Regions from separate parts of the Peribacillus sedimenti genome, predicted to be linked through region 1. Evidence: riboswitches for the same ligand, from Rfam matches in the RefSeq annotation. Region 1 holds a riboswitch; the other holds the start of a gene.
The links. A riboswitch is a leader RNA that binds a small molecule or an ion and turns the genes downstream of it on or off. The one in region 1 is predicted to bind S-adenosylmethionine.

Region 1 (7,524 bases):
AAATAGGGTGCATAATCCATAATAATGTCAAAACGAAAATCCATCTAAATTCCTCCGTATAGGTAAAATTGCGCAACACTATGGGGTGCTGCGCAATTTATCAAGTATTACTTTGCTTGCTTTAGCTTTTCAATATCCGGGTCTGTCCCAAACCTTTCCTTATAGATTTTTGCATAGGTGCCGTTATCCAGGATGGTCTCAATCGCCTTATCAAAATCCGCTTTCAACTCACTGCCCTTCGGGAACATAATCCCGTAAAACTCTGCATCGAATGTATCAGGGTCATCTACCACCTTAAGCTTTTGCTGCGGATTGTTCTTTGCGTATTCTTCCACAACCGCATTATCAGCAACAACAGCGTCCGCACCTTTACTGATCAGCTCCATAATGGCGAGGTTGTTGTTTTCAAATTTTTTGATATTTTTATTGTTTTTGCCTAAAAGCTTTTCAACTGCCGCCTGTCCGGTTGTGCCGCTTTGTACTGCAACGACCTTGCCTTTCAGGTCTTCTGCAGTTTTAATATCGCTTCCTTCGGGAACAAGGATTTTGTTGATAGATAGAAAATAAGGGGAGGAAAAATCGTACGTTTGCTTTCTGTCTTCATCTATTGTTATTGCGGAGATTCCTGCATCAGCACGTTTGCTTTTTAACTCAACGAACAATGGATCCCAGCCTACGTGCTCCAATTTCACCTCATAGCCGGCTTCCTTAGCAACGGCATTCAGGAAGTTGACATCAAAACCGACGATTTTATCTCCTTCCAGGTATTCAAATGGTGCGTAGGCAGCATCCGTCACAACCCGTATTGACTTTTTGTCCCCTCCTTCCGAATCAGTTGCCGAACCATTGGCCTTTTCTTCTTTACCGGCTTCCGAACCACATGCCGCCAGCAACATGATCATCAAAAACGCTGACAGTATAACAGTGAGCTTCTTCATATTTACGACCCCTTCGTCTTTTATTTTTTAAACTATTCAAATTTTCTAATATATTTATATTATCAGTAAGCTATTTTTTCATGCAATAGTTTATTAAAAAACTTTCGTTAAATAACGTACTAAATTATATCCCTTGAACTGCTTTACTAGAATTCACAAATAATATGGGGCATTGTATGGGTTGGTTGCTTGCTCAGTATTAACTCAAAAACAAAGATAGATAGATAAAGAATTCGAATGTATGCTGGCTCTGTACGCTTTTTAAAACTGGCGGATTTTTAATACGTGGCCAAGGATGTTTTTATCCCAAAAAAAATGCCATATCGACAATAAGTCGATACGGCATTCCAATGAAAAACCTTACTTCATCCACTCAGGTTTTCCAAAGCCTTTAAATTCGCTGTCAATTGTCTTTTCAAACTCATCCGACTCAACTGCTTTTTTAATGGCTTTTGCAAAATCCTTATCCAGATCCTTTGTATTTATTACCACACGGTTTCTATATTCATCCTCCATTTCTTCAAGCTTAAGCGCATCAAGAAGGTCCATTTTTGCCGCAAGTGCAAAGTTTCCGGGAACTGCTGATAAATCTACGCTCTCCACAGCTCTTGGAAGCTGGGCTGCCTCAAGGGGCTTAAACTGAATTCCATGAGGGTTTTCTTTAACATCCTTTTCTGAAACAGTCAGCGGATTGGCTGCAGGGTCAAGCTTGATAATTCCTTCAGCATCCAAAATTTTTAACGCCCTTGCCATATTTGTTGGATCATTGGGCAGAGCAAGAGTAGTGCCTTTCTTAATTTCCTTTAAATCTTTCAACTTATTGGAGTAGATTCCCATCGGAGCAGTAGGAACGCTGATTAATTCTGATAGTTCAAGATTATTTTCTTTCGCAAAGTTTTCCATATAAATCTTATGCTGGAACAGGTTAGCATCTATGGATCCATTCCCTAAAGAAATGTTAGGCTGTACATAATCACTGAATTCTACTATTTCTACTTTGTATCCGTCTTTTTCCAGCTGTGGCGCAATGGCCTTTTTCACCATGTCAGCGTATGGACCGCTTGTTGCCCCAATCTTGATTTCCTTCTTTTCCTTTGAAGCTGAACCAGAGCTGCTCTCCTTGCCGCATGCAGCTAATCCAAGAGCAAGTACGAGTGTTAAAGCCAATAATACTAGTTTCTTCATTGTTATCCCCCTATGTTGTACAGCTATGTACGATTGTTGTAATGCTTTTTATAATTAATGCCAAATAGCAATAATTCTACCTCTTGTCTACTAGATGGGACAGCTTGTCTCCAACTAATTGAATGATTTGTACCAGGCAGATGAGAATGATTACCGTGACGATCATGACCGTATTATCATATCGATAGTAACCAAAGCGGATAGCGAGGTCGCCAATGCCGCCTCCGCCAATAATGCCCGCCATTGCCGAAAAGCCAATCAATGAAATAGTCGTAATTGTCAGGCCCTGAAGAATGCCTGGGCGTGCTTCGGGAATCAGTACATCTTTGATGATCATCCACCTGGAAGCTCCCACTGCAACTGCAGCTTCAATAACGCCCTTATCTATTTCCCTTAAAGATGTTTCTACCAGTCTTGCAAAAAACGGAATCGCTGCTACTGAAAGCGAAACAGATGCTGCAGCAGGCCCAATGGTAGTACTGGCAATGAGCTTAGTCAATGGAATCAGCGCTACCATTAAAATGATGAAGGGAATCGAACGTACCATATTTACGATAAAACCAAGAACAGAATGCAAAAGGGTATTTTCCAACATTAGATTTCTTCCAGTAATAAACAAAATGATTCCTATCGGCAGACCAAAAAGCACCGCGATGAACAACGAAATAGCAACCATATAAATCGTTTCAAAAAATGCTTTATTAAGGTCTGGAAGCAGGGATGTAATTGTATTAAGAACCATTTGCTATCACCTCCAAAGAACCAGTCCGTTCCTTGATATATTGAATGGCCGCCGCAGTCTCGCCGGGTTCCCCAATGATCTCGATCACAAGAATGCCTAGTGGGTCGTTCTGTATATATTCTATCTTTCCATGCAGAATATTGCCTTTTATCTTGAACTTTTGAAGCGTGTCGGATATCACTGCTTCTCCCGCCCTATCGCCTTCAAACTGGATTTTGATGATTGACCCTTTGCTCTGTGTGATCAGCTGCCCAGGAAGATCAAATTGCAGGATACTGCTGATAAATTGTTTCGTAAGCTCTTGCTGCGGATTGGAAAATATCGTATATACCGGGGCTTCTTCTATTACTTTCCCATGCTGCATAACAGCCACCCGGTGGCACAACTCTTTCACCACTTCCATTTCATGCGTGATCAGAACAATGGTTATACCGAGCTCATGATTAATCTTTTTCAGCAGCTGAAGAATTGATTTTGTGGTCGTCGGGTCCAATGCCGAAGTTGCTTCATCACATAACAGGACAGTTGGATCATTTGCCAGTGCCCTCGCAATCCCGACCCGTTGTTTTTGCCCGCCGCTTAACTGGGCTGGATAAACGTCTTTTTTATCTTCAAGGCCTACCAGCTCCAGCAGCTCGCCTACACGCTTTTGAATGAATTCTCTTGTCTGTCCCGCAGCCTTTAAAGCAAAAGCCACATTTTCGAAGACAGTTTTCGAGCTTACCAGAGAAAAATGCTGGAATATCATCCCGATCTTCTGCCTTGCTTTGCGTAGCTCCTTCTCGGACAATGTCGTTAAATCAGCATCATTAATACGGACACTGCCGCTGGTTGGCCTTTCTATTAGGTTCAGGCAGCGCAGCAGGGTGCTCTTTCCTGCTCCACTATACCCGACTATTCCATAAACCTCTCCCCTCTTGATCGTAAGGCTGACATCATCGACACCGATGACAGTGCCTTTTTTTGTTTTATACTCTTTTGTTAATGATCGTATTTCAATCATAAGTCCACCCCCTTGATGATGCGCTGCCTGCGCTATATGCGGCCAGTTTCTGTTTTACACAATAAAAAAGGCTCTTTCATCCAGAAAGAAGCCAAATCTATCATCGACTTATCTTCCAGAATGCAAGATTCTGCAGGAAGTAGCACCGTTCCCTTTCGGGGAGGTTGCCGGACGTCTTTGGGCCTGATCCCTCAGTCACTCTTGATAAGCATATGTTATTTTTCGAATTCAATAAATAATATAATATATTTCGACAAATTATTTGTCAACCTAAATCATTACTTTTTTACTATTTCATTGTTTATATTTTCACCGTCATGCAGGAATCTCTAATACACTATTTTAGGAGCCTTGCATATCATGATTTTCCAGGCAGTACCTGTTCCAATTTTATAAGCATTCGCAAATGAACCTTGATTGATTGCAATTCCCAGGCAGTCTAGAGAATTGACATACACAAGGGGCTCTCCCACACGGCTGTCAGCAAATGAACGGCCAAACGTCATGATATTCTTATAAATCCTTGATGCATCATGCATGATCGTGACTTGGATTGTATCGCCGTATTTCACTTCAAAATCCTTAAATAGGGTCCTTGGAATATTAGTCCATAAATTCCCGAACCTGACATCCAGGACTTCGATCATTCCAATGACATTCTCCTTGACAATGCAAGCTTTGTGAAGAGGCAGTGCAGTCAATGAATCTACAGGAACTTCAGGTCCAATCCCTTCAAAAGAAATAATACCGGAAGCAAGTCTTGCACCTGTGTATGCATATATATCTCTTCCGTGAAAAGTATAGGATTCTCCGGAATTCGGGAGCCTATTTACAGTTTCGTCAATTATCCTCACTTCGCTGATTCCCATCTTTTCATTCACATGGGTCAACGTTCCATTATCAGGAGTAATGACGTATCTGTTGCCTGCCGTTTTTACCGCAATGCTCCTCCGTTCTGAACCGACACCCGGATCTACTACGGAGACAAAAACGGTTCCTTCCGGCCAATAAGAAATGGTCTGGATAAGACGGTAGGATGCCTCCCGAATATTGTAAGGAGGGATATCATGGGTCAGATCGAATACCCGAAGCAGCGGGTCCACAGAAATGGCCACGCCATACATTGCACTTACTGCACCATCGCTAATACCGAAGTCAGATTGTATAACTAAAGAGCCAGCCACTTTATGCCTCCTATTCTGGTTTTTAGAAGGATCATATGCCTTCTCGTAATTGGAATGGATTGATATATAAAACACCCATCCTTAGATTTATAAGGATGGGGTATTACACCGGCACCTGATTTTTAGAACAGGCGGATTAATAATTATTTCGTGATCCCACCATGGAGCACTGCAGCCAATACTGCAAATGGGGTGTTTGGAAAATTCATTTTGCGACACGGTTTAAATAGCATTCGTTTCTTCCTCTGCAGATTTCAGGGCAGCCGGAAAGCCGGAAAGCATATATGCCATATGAACAATGCCCTGTTCAAAGTCCTGAAGGCGAATGGATTCATTTGGAGCATGCGCCTTTGATTCCACCCAGCCCACGCCCGTACTTACAATTGGAAGCTCCAGCTGTTCACCAAAATCATACATTGGCCCTGTTCCAGCAGAATTCGGCGCAAGGATCCCCTCTTTTTCGTATACATCCCTTGCCGTTTGCATCACATGGGCAACAAATGGATGGTTATAATCCGAACGATATGCTTTTTGTCCGTTTACCATGGAGACTTCAATATCATCAAAGCCATGCTTTTTTAAATGTTTTTTCACCGACTCAAGGATGTGATCTGGATCCTGTCCCGGTACCAGGCGGCAATCTACTTTTGCGCTCGCAGACTTTGGAAGCACCGTTTTTGCCCCGGGTCCTGTATAGCCGCTTACAAGCCCGCAGATTGTCATGGTTGGTTCAAATACCATGGCGTCTCTTGGGTCCGAGCCTCTTGCTGCTGTAATCAGCGGGCGCTTAAGGCCATAGATTCTCGACACTGCCTCTTCGCTGAAAGGCAGTGCTTTTACAGCCTGCTTCTCAGATTCCTTCGGCTCCTGAATTCCATCGTAGAAACCTTCCACTAATATCTCGTTATCCTGATTTTTCATTGTGGCAAGGGCCTGGACAAGCCTCCATGCAGCATTGTCTACATATGCTCCCACAGAGGAATGCATGTCGATATCCGCTCCCACACAGGTAAGCTCTAAATAAGCCATTCCCTTTATTCCCGCCACCATGCTGATCCTTTCTTCCTCGTCTTTTCCGCCAAATTCCCAGATGCAGGCATCGGCCTGGAAAAGTTCTTTATACTTTTTCAAATAAGGAGCAAGATTTGGGCTTCCTATTTCTTCTTCGCCTTCAATCAAAAACTTAATATTGCAAGGAAGACCGCCTTCCGCTTGCTTCAGCACGTTTATTGCTGTAAGCCTTGCCACGAGGTCTCCTTTATTATCCGCAACCCCTCTTGCAAAAAGCTTCCCGTCAATGACAGATGGATTAAAAGGCTCTGAATTCCATTCATCCAATGGTTCAGGCGGCTGTACATCATAGTGATTGTAGAACAGCAATGTCTTCGATGAATCACCCTTTGGTCCGGCAGCAAAAAAACCATAGACAACAGGATTCCCGCCCAGATCATCAAGGACGGTGGAGTGCCCTCCCGCCTCTGAAATCATCTTTTCTACATATTGTACCGTTTCAGGGATAGCAGTCCCCTGTGCCGAAATAGTCGGAAAACGCAAGTACTCCTTTAACGTGTCGATTGCAGATGGAAGCAATTCCTTTGCATAGTTTTTTAACTCCTGCAGATTGGAACCTGTCATGTAACAAAACCCCTTTATCAGTTAATGTAGAGGTATTTCGACATACGAAAGAAAATTCCTCTACATTCGAGAAATTTTTTTAATAGTTTTATGTCCCTTTTTGGATTTTCTTCTTTATATACGTAACAAACCTGAAGATTACAGACTACATATTTCAGACCGGGTTCTTAGCATGGCGCCCAAGTAATAGTGTTTACCTTCTTAAGGTACTGAAGGTCACAAAGCCGGCCCGGAGCTGGACAAATAATCTTCATCGGGACAATAAAGGTTACAAAGCCATGATGGAGCTGGCAAAGTGATCTTTCATGATGTCAATGAAGGACACAAAGATGGATCAGCGCGGACGAAATATGATGAAGCGTCAAAAAAGTATACGGGCTGTAAACAACACTTTCATTGAAGGAACAGGCTTACATGTAATTCTGCCAAAAGAGACAGTTGCTTTTTTTCAAAGCCAAAAAAATAAGACTGCCCATACGAGACAGCTTATTTTAGGGTAGTTTGACTGAAAATGTTTCATGTGAAATAAAAAAAGTTTTTAGGCGTTGAAACAATTTATAATCAGGAAACGTATATAATAGACAGACCGTGACACAGGACAAAGAGCCGGAAAGCGGGCAACAGAATATACATATTGTAAACGGGCAACATTTTAATGCCTATGATAAAATAAACAGGGTATATAAACACAAGATATACTTACTACACCAATTTCGATTCTAAAGGGACGTGTAATATGAAAAGGCATATACCCAATTTATTCACATTTGGAAATTTATTTTGCGGTTTTTTATCGATATCATATGTGATTAATGGAGATTTAAGAAACGCCACGAT
Region 2 (7,524 bases), 890 kb from region 1:
TTAATAGCATCAGCTAAAACAAGCCTGGAGCTCGCTTTGAAGTGATGGACCTTATTTTAATAAAAGTTGTGCCCGGTTGATACTCAACCGGGTTTTTTTAGTGCTTATTGTCCCGCATGGGAGCCGTTAGGAGTTAGCTCTATTATGGCGAATAAGCCCCATGTGCTGCACAGGTAAGCCTGTGGACCTATTTCAAAATATAGCTAAGGTTCATTATGAGAAATCCTGAATCTAGATAAGATAAGAGCATGAAAGGAGGAACGCAAAATGAAAAAATTTGGATTATTAATCGTAGGAGGTATAGCAGCAATCACCTTGTTGGCAAACGCTGCCCCATTAATTGGCCTTGCGCTCTCATTGGGATTTCTGTACGTCGCTTATAAACAATTCTTAAAGGCTGAATCAAAATCAGGCAAGATCTTTTGGGTGATTCTAGGGCTGGTTGCCATCTCCATCTCCTTAGCGCATTTCCCATCGGTGATCGGATTGGTGGCTGCATACGTCTTGTACCTCGTATACAAAAACTGGAATAAAAAAACACATACGATTGAAACCGAAGAAGATCCATTCGTGAACTTTGAACGCCAATGGGCAGAACTGAAAAAATAGGTTAGGAGAGATCATGATGAGCAATTTATTTACAAGAATTAAAGAAATCGTTATAGCGGATTTAAATGAAGCATTGGACCAAAAGGAAAGGAAGAATCCAATTGCAATGCTGAATCACTATCTAAGGCAATGCGAACAGGAAACTGAAAAGGTTCGCAAGCTCGTGGAACGCCAATATTTATTGAAAGAAGAATTTAGAAGAGAGTATAAATATGCAAAGGAATTTGCAGAGAAACGCCAACACCAGGCAGAAATCGCTGCTTCTGCAGGTGAGGGGGAATTGGCATCCTTTGCGGTCGAAGAACAAATGCAGTATGAGCAACGTGGTGAGAGGTTAAAGGCATCTTTAGAAAATGCGGAGCAGCAGTTAGAGGAGCTGCAGCGAAAATATGAAGAAATGAAACATAAAATAAAGGACATGCATTTAAAGAGATTAGAATTAATGGGCAAGGAGAATATCTCAAGAGCTCATCACAGAATGAATAAGGTGATTGACAATAATAAATCGTATGACCGGTCTGGAAGATTTGAAGAAATGGAGGAATACATCGAACGTTTGGAACATCAGGTCGAGTCGTCCTATTTGCGCAACACCATTGATAACAGAATTGCAGAAATTGAAAAAGAAATGAAAAGTAAAGAAAGCAAATCTATTATTTAATAAACGACTCATGGTATGCTAAAAAGGCGTGGATTACAGGCGCCTTTTTAGCAAATTATTCCTATAGCTTTAAATAGTCCTTAAGAAATAAGGTACCGGCTATAATGCCGATCATATATCGATATGATTTGAGAGATACAGATCCAATCAAGAAGGGAGGTTCCCCAGCTGAAATTCATAAATACAGATTCCATTGGATATATCTTGTTAATAGGAATCATCCTGCTTTTTGTAGAAATAACATTCTTTAATGGGGACTTATTATTCTCCCTTGCTATTACGATTGGACTGACCTATTTTGGACGAAAAAAGTACCATCGGACTATAGGCGTGCTAATGTTTTGGATAGGATTAATCGGAACGGTCGTCACTATTTTGAATATGATGGTCTTTAAGTTTTTCCTGGTGGCCATTCTGGGTTATCTGGTCATTTCATTTGTCCAGTCCAAGAAAAATCCAGAAGTAATAAAACCAGTCTTAGCACAACCGGCCAATCACCATGAAACGATTAAAAGCGTACCTATGGTCAAAGCATCGCCTTTGTTTGAAAATAAGCTATTTGGCCGCCAGAAAACCCCTGATTATGTATATGAATGGAATGATATCAACATACAGGCTGGCATCGGAGATATAGTCGTGGATTTAAGCAACACCCTTTTGCCTAAGGGAGAGTCCGTCATTTCTATCAGGAATGCAATTGGGAACATTCAAATCCTCGTACCTTATGACATCGAAGTAAGTGTCCGCCATTCTGCAATAGCAGGAAAGGCAAATATCTTTGAACATCAAGACAATAAAGTATTCAATCATATTGTCTCGTATCAAACTTCTGACTACGAACATTCCATCAACCGTCTTAAAATTATTACCTCTGTTCTCACAGGAGATATCGAGGTGAAGCGGATATGAGTATTATAACAAGACACATCCTTAAAGGGATAACCATTATGCTGCTGTTGTCCATTCTGCTTCCCTCTGCCGTTTTTCTGTTTTTTCCGCTTTATGATTGGTCGATGCTATGGGAAGAGCGGATTATTGATCTGCCCTTTGTTATGTTTATTCCCGCGGTATCCATTATTATCGGAGCTATTTATGGAATCATGTCTGGCCTTCAGTGGAAAAAACAGCTTCAGGTACTTGAGGACGCGCTCTACCATATGGAACAAGGACATGCCCCGAAACTAAAGGGGGATTTTCGTATACAAGAATTGTCCAGGATGGCGGATCGTATCAGCCGGGTTCATAGACAGGTTTCAGAGCAGGCAAAAATGTCACAGAAACTGGCGAATGAAAAAGCGGAACACGATGAGAAAAGGATCTCGGAGATTGTCTCGCAGGAACGAAATCGTCTGGCAAGAGAGCTCCACGATTCAGTAAGCCAGCAATTATTTGCTGCATCCATGATGATGTCAGCCATTACGGATGGAAAGATGGACGTTGACAATAGCGAAACAAGACAGCTGAGATTAGTAGAAGGAATGATTCATCAGTCACAGCTCGAGATGCGTGCGCTGCTTCTCCATTTAAGGCCAGCTCCATTGAAGGATAAGTCCCTACAGGAAGGAATTCAGGAACTTCTCGTAGAATTATCCCAAAAGGTCGCCATGGATATTTCCTGGAAAATAGAGCCCGTGCCAATGGACAAAGGGATTGAAGATCATTTATTCCGGATACTTCAGGAGTCAATCTCTAATACCTTACGGCATTCGAAGGCTAAATCATTAGAAGTGCTATTAATCAGCAGGGATGATTTGATCATTCTAAGGATTGTCGATGATGGCCAGGGTTTTGCCGCTGAAGAACCAAAAACAGGCTCATATGGCCTGCAAAATATGTATGAAAGAGCAGTTGAGATTGGAGGAACAATGAAGGTCGTCAGTGTGCCAAATAAGGGTACACGCCTTGAAATCAAGGTTCCGATCATGCCTGCAGGGGGAATAAGCAATGATTAAAGTTTTGTTTGTAGACGATCATGAAATGGTCAGGATTGGGGTATCTGCATATTTAACAGCCCAGCCCGATATTGAAGTGGTCGGCGAAGCGGATGACGGGAAAAAGGGAGTGGAGATGGCGCTTGAACTTCGCCCTGATATTATATTGATGGATCTCGTCATGAAAGAAATGGATGGTATAGAAGCAACACGGCGGATCATTGAACAGTGGCCGGAAGCTAAAATCATCATTGTCACCAGTTTCCTGGATGACGAAAAAGTATATCCTGCCCTTGAAGCGGGTGCAACAAGCTACATGCTAAAAACTTCAAAAGCGAATGAAATCGCCCAGGCTGTAAGGGATACTTATAAAGGGCAATCTGTCCTGGAACCGGAAGTAACGGCAAAAATGATGCAAAAAATGCGCACAAGGACGGTTAAAGAGCCTCATGAACAGCTTACTGCCCGCGAGATGGAGATATTGCTGCTTATGGCCGAAGGAATGACGAATCAGGAAATAGCAGACCATTTGTTTATTGCATTGAAAACAGCTAAGGTACATGTCAGCAACATCTTAAGCAAGCTTGAGGTCCAGGATCGGACACAGGCGGTCATCTATGCTTTCAAGCACTCCCTGACAAAGTAAAGAAAGTTTTCATTCATTCTTCCCATTACCTGCAAGCTGCTGCTTATGGATATTTTGCTTGACCTGAGGGTAACCTTGATAAAGAAAATTAAGCTATAGCATTATACTTCTGGCAAGTCCAGAAAAAGGTGCCCTCGGACCGCTGTATCATCAAGAATCGAAAATTTTCCACATAATTTATAAGTGCGCGGGTAAGTTGCGTACTTCAGTATTTGGAGGAACAACATGAATACATATAATTTGCATACCATCCTTATGCTGGGGCAAGCGCTTGAGGAAGCGAAGATACCTTATCAGTTCACCGACGAGGCGGCGTTATTCATACAAGGAGTCGAAGTAGCAGAGCTAGTCCGGTTGAGTGTTTCCGTTCAGTGGGACCTGTTCGACGACGCCTATACGTTGTTTGAGCCTTTTGCACCTGCACAGCGAGAAATTATGCCGGAGAGGGCCTTTTTTTTATTTTTTACAGAAGGCCTGGAGGTCGTTGTTTCCTGTGATTTCAATACTACAGTCAAAACAGATCCTTATAGGATTCCAGTAACTCATGGGGAGACGGTGCTTTGGTGCAGCTCAGTATATAGATATCTGTTCTCACCCCGGAACCAAGTTTATAATGCAGCAATCCACAATTTTCTTGCCAGACAGCATAGAGGAATCACTACACATAATGAGCAGGCCTGGAACCAGAATAATTATGCAGCTCTCCTGAAGCGCTTCGGGGAGCCAGCTGAAATAGCGGCCAAGATACAGCAAAATCCTAAATGGAGACTCCACCCGTTTTATAAATACATAGAAGAGGCAGAAGGGAAAAGAATCGTTCATTTAATGGGTTCAAATGGGGTCAAAGCAACTGCACTGGCACTTCTCGGGGCAAAAGTTACGGTCATCGACTTTTCCAGGGAAAACGAAGCTTATGCAAAGGACGTGGCATCACAGGCGGGGGTATCTATAGATTACATAGTTTCCGATATTCTTTCCCTTGGGGAGGAGTTTCTCTCAGGCAATTATGATATAGTCCTCATGGAGCTTGGGGTACTTCACTACTTGCTCGACTTATTTCCGCTAATGGAAATTGTCAAAAAGCTGCTGGCACCTGGCGGCAGATTTATTCTGCATGAATTCCATCCTGTTTCGACCAAGCTCATTACCTCTGCAGGCAAAAAACATAAGGTCACCGGTAATTACTTTGACCCCATGATTGAAGATCACACAGTAGCGTTCTCGAAACATCTGCCTGCTGAAGAACAGCAGGTGCTCACCCGCGTCCTGCAGCGAAAATGGACTATTGGTGAGCTCATTACCGCTGCAGGCCAATCGGGACTGATTATCAAATTCCTGGAGGAAGAGCCAAACCATAAACTGCATGATATCGGTCTTCCGAAAACGTATACATTGGTTGCAGAAAAACCGTGACGACGCAGGCAAAGAATCCATAAAAATAAAAGATTCTTAAAATATAATCTTTTCTGTTGATAAATCCCTGATTTTATATTAGGATTAATTCTGATAAAAGCAAAAAGCATATGAATATATTGTCTTATCTAGAGAGGTGGAGGGACTGGCCCGACGAAACCCGGCAACCGCTGCATGAATACGCATAGCCTGCGATTTTCATGACAGAAAGGTGCTAATTCCAGCAGAGCAGAGGCTCTGGCAGATAAGGTAGAAGCAAAACTTCTTCTTATCGAGGAAGTTTTTTTGTTTTTCCTGATTATTTGCGATTACAAGCTAGAAAAGGCCATATATTACAACTTGGCAGAAAGAGGGATTTGTAGTATGAAATTTGGTTTTTGGCTTCCTATATTTGGCGGATGGTTACGAAATGTAGAAGATGAGAATATGCCTCCGACCTTTGAATATGCAAAAAAAGTGATCCAGTCTGCTGAAAAATGGGGTTACGATACCACATTGATCGCAGAACTATACTTAAATGACATCAAGGGACCCGAACGTGATTCACTTGAGGCCTGGTCTACTGCTGCTGCTCTTGCGGCCGTAACAGAAAAGATTGAAATCATGACTGCAGTACGGCCTGGCTTCCATAACCCGGCGGTAACGGCAAAAATGGCAGCGAATATCGATCATATTTCAAACGGGCGCTTCACATTAAACGTGGTGTCAGCATGGTGGGAAGAAGAAGCGCGTCAATACAATGGAATTTTTACCGCGCATGATGAAAGATATGAACGTACAGAAGAGTTTATCGAGGTCTTAAAAGGCCTTTGGACGGAAGAGTCCTTCTCATATGAAGGAAAATATTATCAAATCCAGAATGCAAAACTTAGCCCTAAGCCGGTACAGCGGCCGAATCCAATCTTATATGCTGGCGGGGAAAGTCCACGCGGAAAGCAAACGATCGTCGAGACATGTGATTCTTACGTAATGCATGGCGGAACGGTTGAAGAGATTACTGAAAAAGTCAATGGCATGAAGGAACAGAGAGCGGCAGCAGGAAAAGATCCATTCGGTTCATTTGGCATGGCCGCCTATATCATTTGCCGGGATACAGAAGAAGAGGTACAGGCTGAATTGGCCCGGATCACGAATGTAAAAGAGTCTAGCGCCTATGCAGGCTATAATGACTTTGTCAGCAAATCACAGCTGGAACAGCAGGTCAAGCTGTATGATTACTCTGTATCCAATCGAGGATTGCGCCCTAATTTAATCGGAACACCGGAACAGATTGCGGAAAGGATCCTTGCTTACGAAGAGGCAGGTTTAGATTTATTGCTACTTCAATTCTCTCCACAGCTTGAAGAGATGGAACGTTTTGCGAAGAAGGTCATCCCGCTGGTGAACGCCAAGAGAAAAGAAGCACAGGTTCAATTATAATTCTTGTAGGATGGAGGCATAGATGATGAGCAAAATTTATATAATTCATGAAAACAGCGAATGGACAGTCCATTTAACAAGACGTTTGGAAGAGCTGGGATTGCCGTATGAAGAATGGCACCTGGATGAAGGGCTGGTTGACCTTACAGAAGCTCCTCCTGAAGGTGTATTTTACAGCAGGATGAGTGCGTCATCCCATACAAGGGGGCACCGGTTTGCTCCCGAGTTCACCGATAGCGTTCTAGCATGGCTAGAGCAGCATGGGAGAACGGTATTTAATGGAAGCAGGGCTCTGCGCCTTGAAGTAAGTAAGGTAAATCAATATACAGCTCTAACAAAGGCCGGGATTCGTACGCCAAAAACAATTGCGGCAGCGGGAGCAGAGAACATCATAAAAGCTGCAGAAAAAATCGGAACTGCCTCTTTCATCACGAAGCATAACCGCGCGGGCAAGGGTCTTGGCGTGCAGCTGTTCCACTCGATTGAAGGCCTTAAGCAATATGTATATGGACCGGATTTTGATGAGCCGGTTGACGGAATTACACTGATCCAGGAGTATATTAAAGCTCCGGAACCTTATATCACACGCTGTGAATTTGTCGGCGGTAAATTTGTTTATGCGGTGAAGGTTGACACTTCGGAAGGCTTCGAGCTTTGCCCTGCTGATGCCTGCCAGATTGGCGATTTATTCTGCCCTGTAGGTGAGGAAGTCGAAGAAAAGCCTAAGTTCCAGATCATCGATGGGTTTGATGAGCCAATCATCGAAAAATATGAGGCTTTCCTAAAGGAAAACAACATCACTGTAGCCGGAATTGAATTCATCCGCAGTGAAGAAGGCGATATCT

Region 2: another riboswitch for S-adenosylmethionine. It lies ahead of V1500_RS24210 (LLM class flavin-dependent oxidoreductase); the one in region 1 lies ahead of V1500_RS03800 (methionine ABC transporter ATP-binding protein).

What each region holds. Positions count from the first base shown of each region.
Region 1 is NZ_CP143547.1:750,274-757,797, reverse strand. It holds gene V1500_RS03820 (amino acid ABC transporter permease) at 1-44, opposite strand, end outside; gene V1500_RS03815 (transporter substrate-binding domain-containing protein) at 108-938, opposite strand; gene V1500_RS03810 (MetQ/NlpA family ABC transporter substrate-binding protein) at 1,299-2,123, opposite strand; gene V1500_RS03805 (methionine ABC transporter permease) at 2,200-2,865, opposite strand; gene V1500_RS03800 (methionine ABC transporter ATP-binding protein) at 2,855-3,868, opposite strand; SAM riboswitch class I at 3,974-4,079, opposite strand; gene V1500_RS03795 (S-adenosyl-l-methionine hydroxide adenosyltransferase family protein) at 4,198-5,052, opposite strand; gene V1500_RS03790 (M20/M25/M40 family metallo-hydrolase) at 5,275-6,687, opposite strand; gene pssA (CDP-diacylglycerol--serine O-phosphatidyltransferase) at 7,424-7,524, shown strand, end outside.
Region 2 is NZ_CP143547.1:4,968,219-4,975,742, reverse strand. It holds gene V1500_RS24245 (phosphotransferase) at 1-45, shown strand, start outside; gene V1500_RS24240 (flagellar basal body rod protein) at 268-609, shown strand; gene V1500_RS24235 (PspA/IM30 family protein) at 626-1,270, shown strand; gene liaF (cell wall-active antibiotics response protein LiaF) at 1,475-2,179, shown strand; gene V1500_RS24225 (sensor histidine kinase) at 2,176-3,222, shown strand; gene V1500_RS24220 (response regulator) at 3,215-3,847, shown strand; gene V1500_RS24215 (class I SAM-dependent methyltransferase) at 4,073-5,260, shown strand; SAM riboswitch class I at 5,382-5,511, shown strand; gene V1500_RS24210 (LLM class flavin-dependent oxidoreductase) at 5,624-6,679, shown strand; gene V1500_RS24205 (RimK family alpha-L-glutamate ligase) at 6,705-7,524, shown strand, end outside.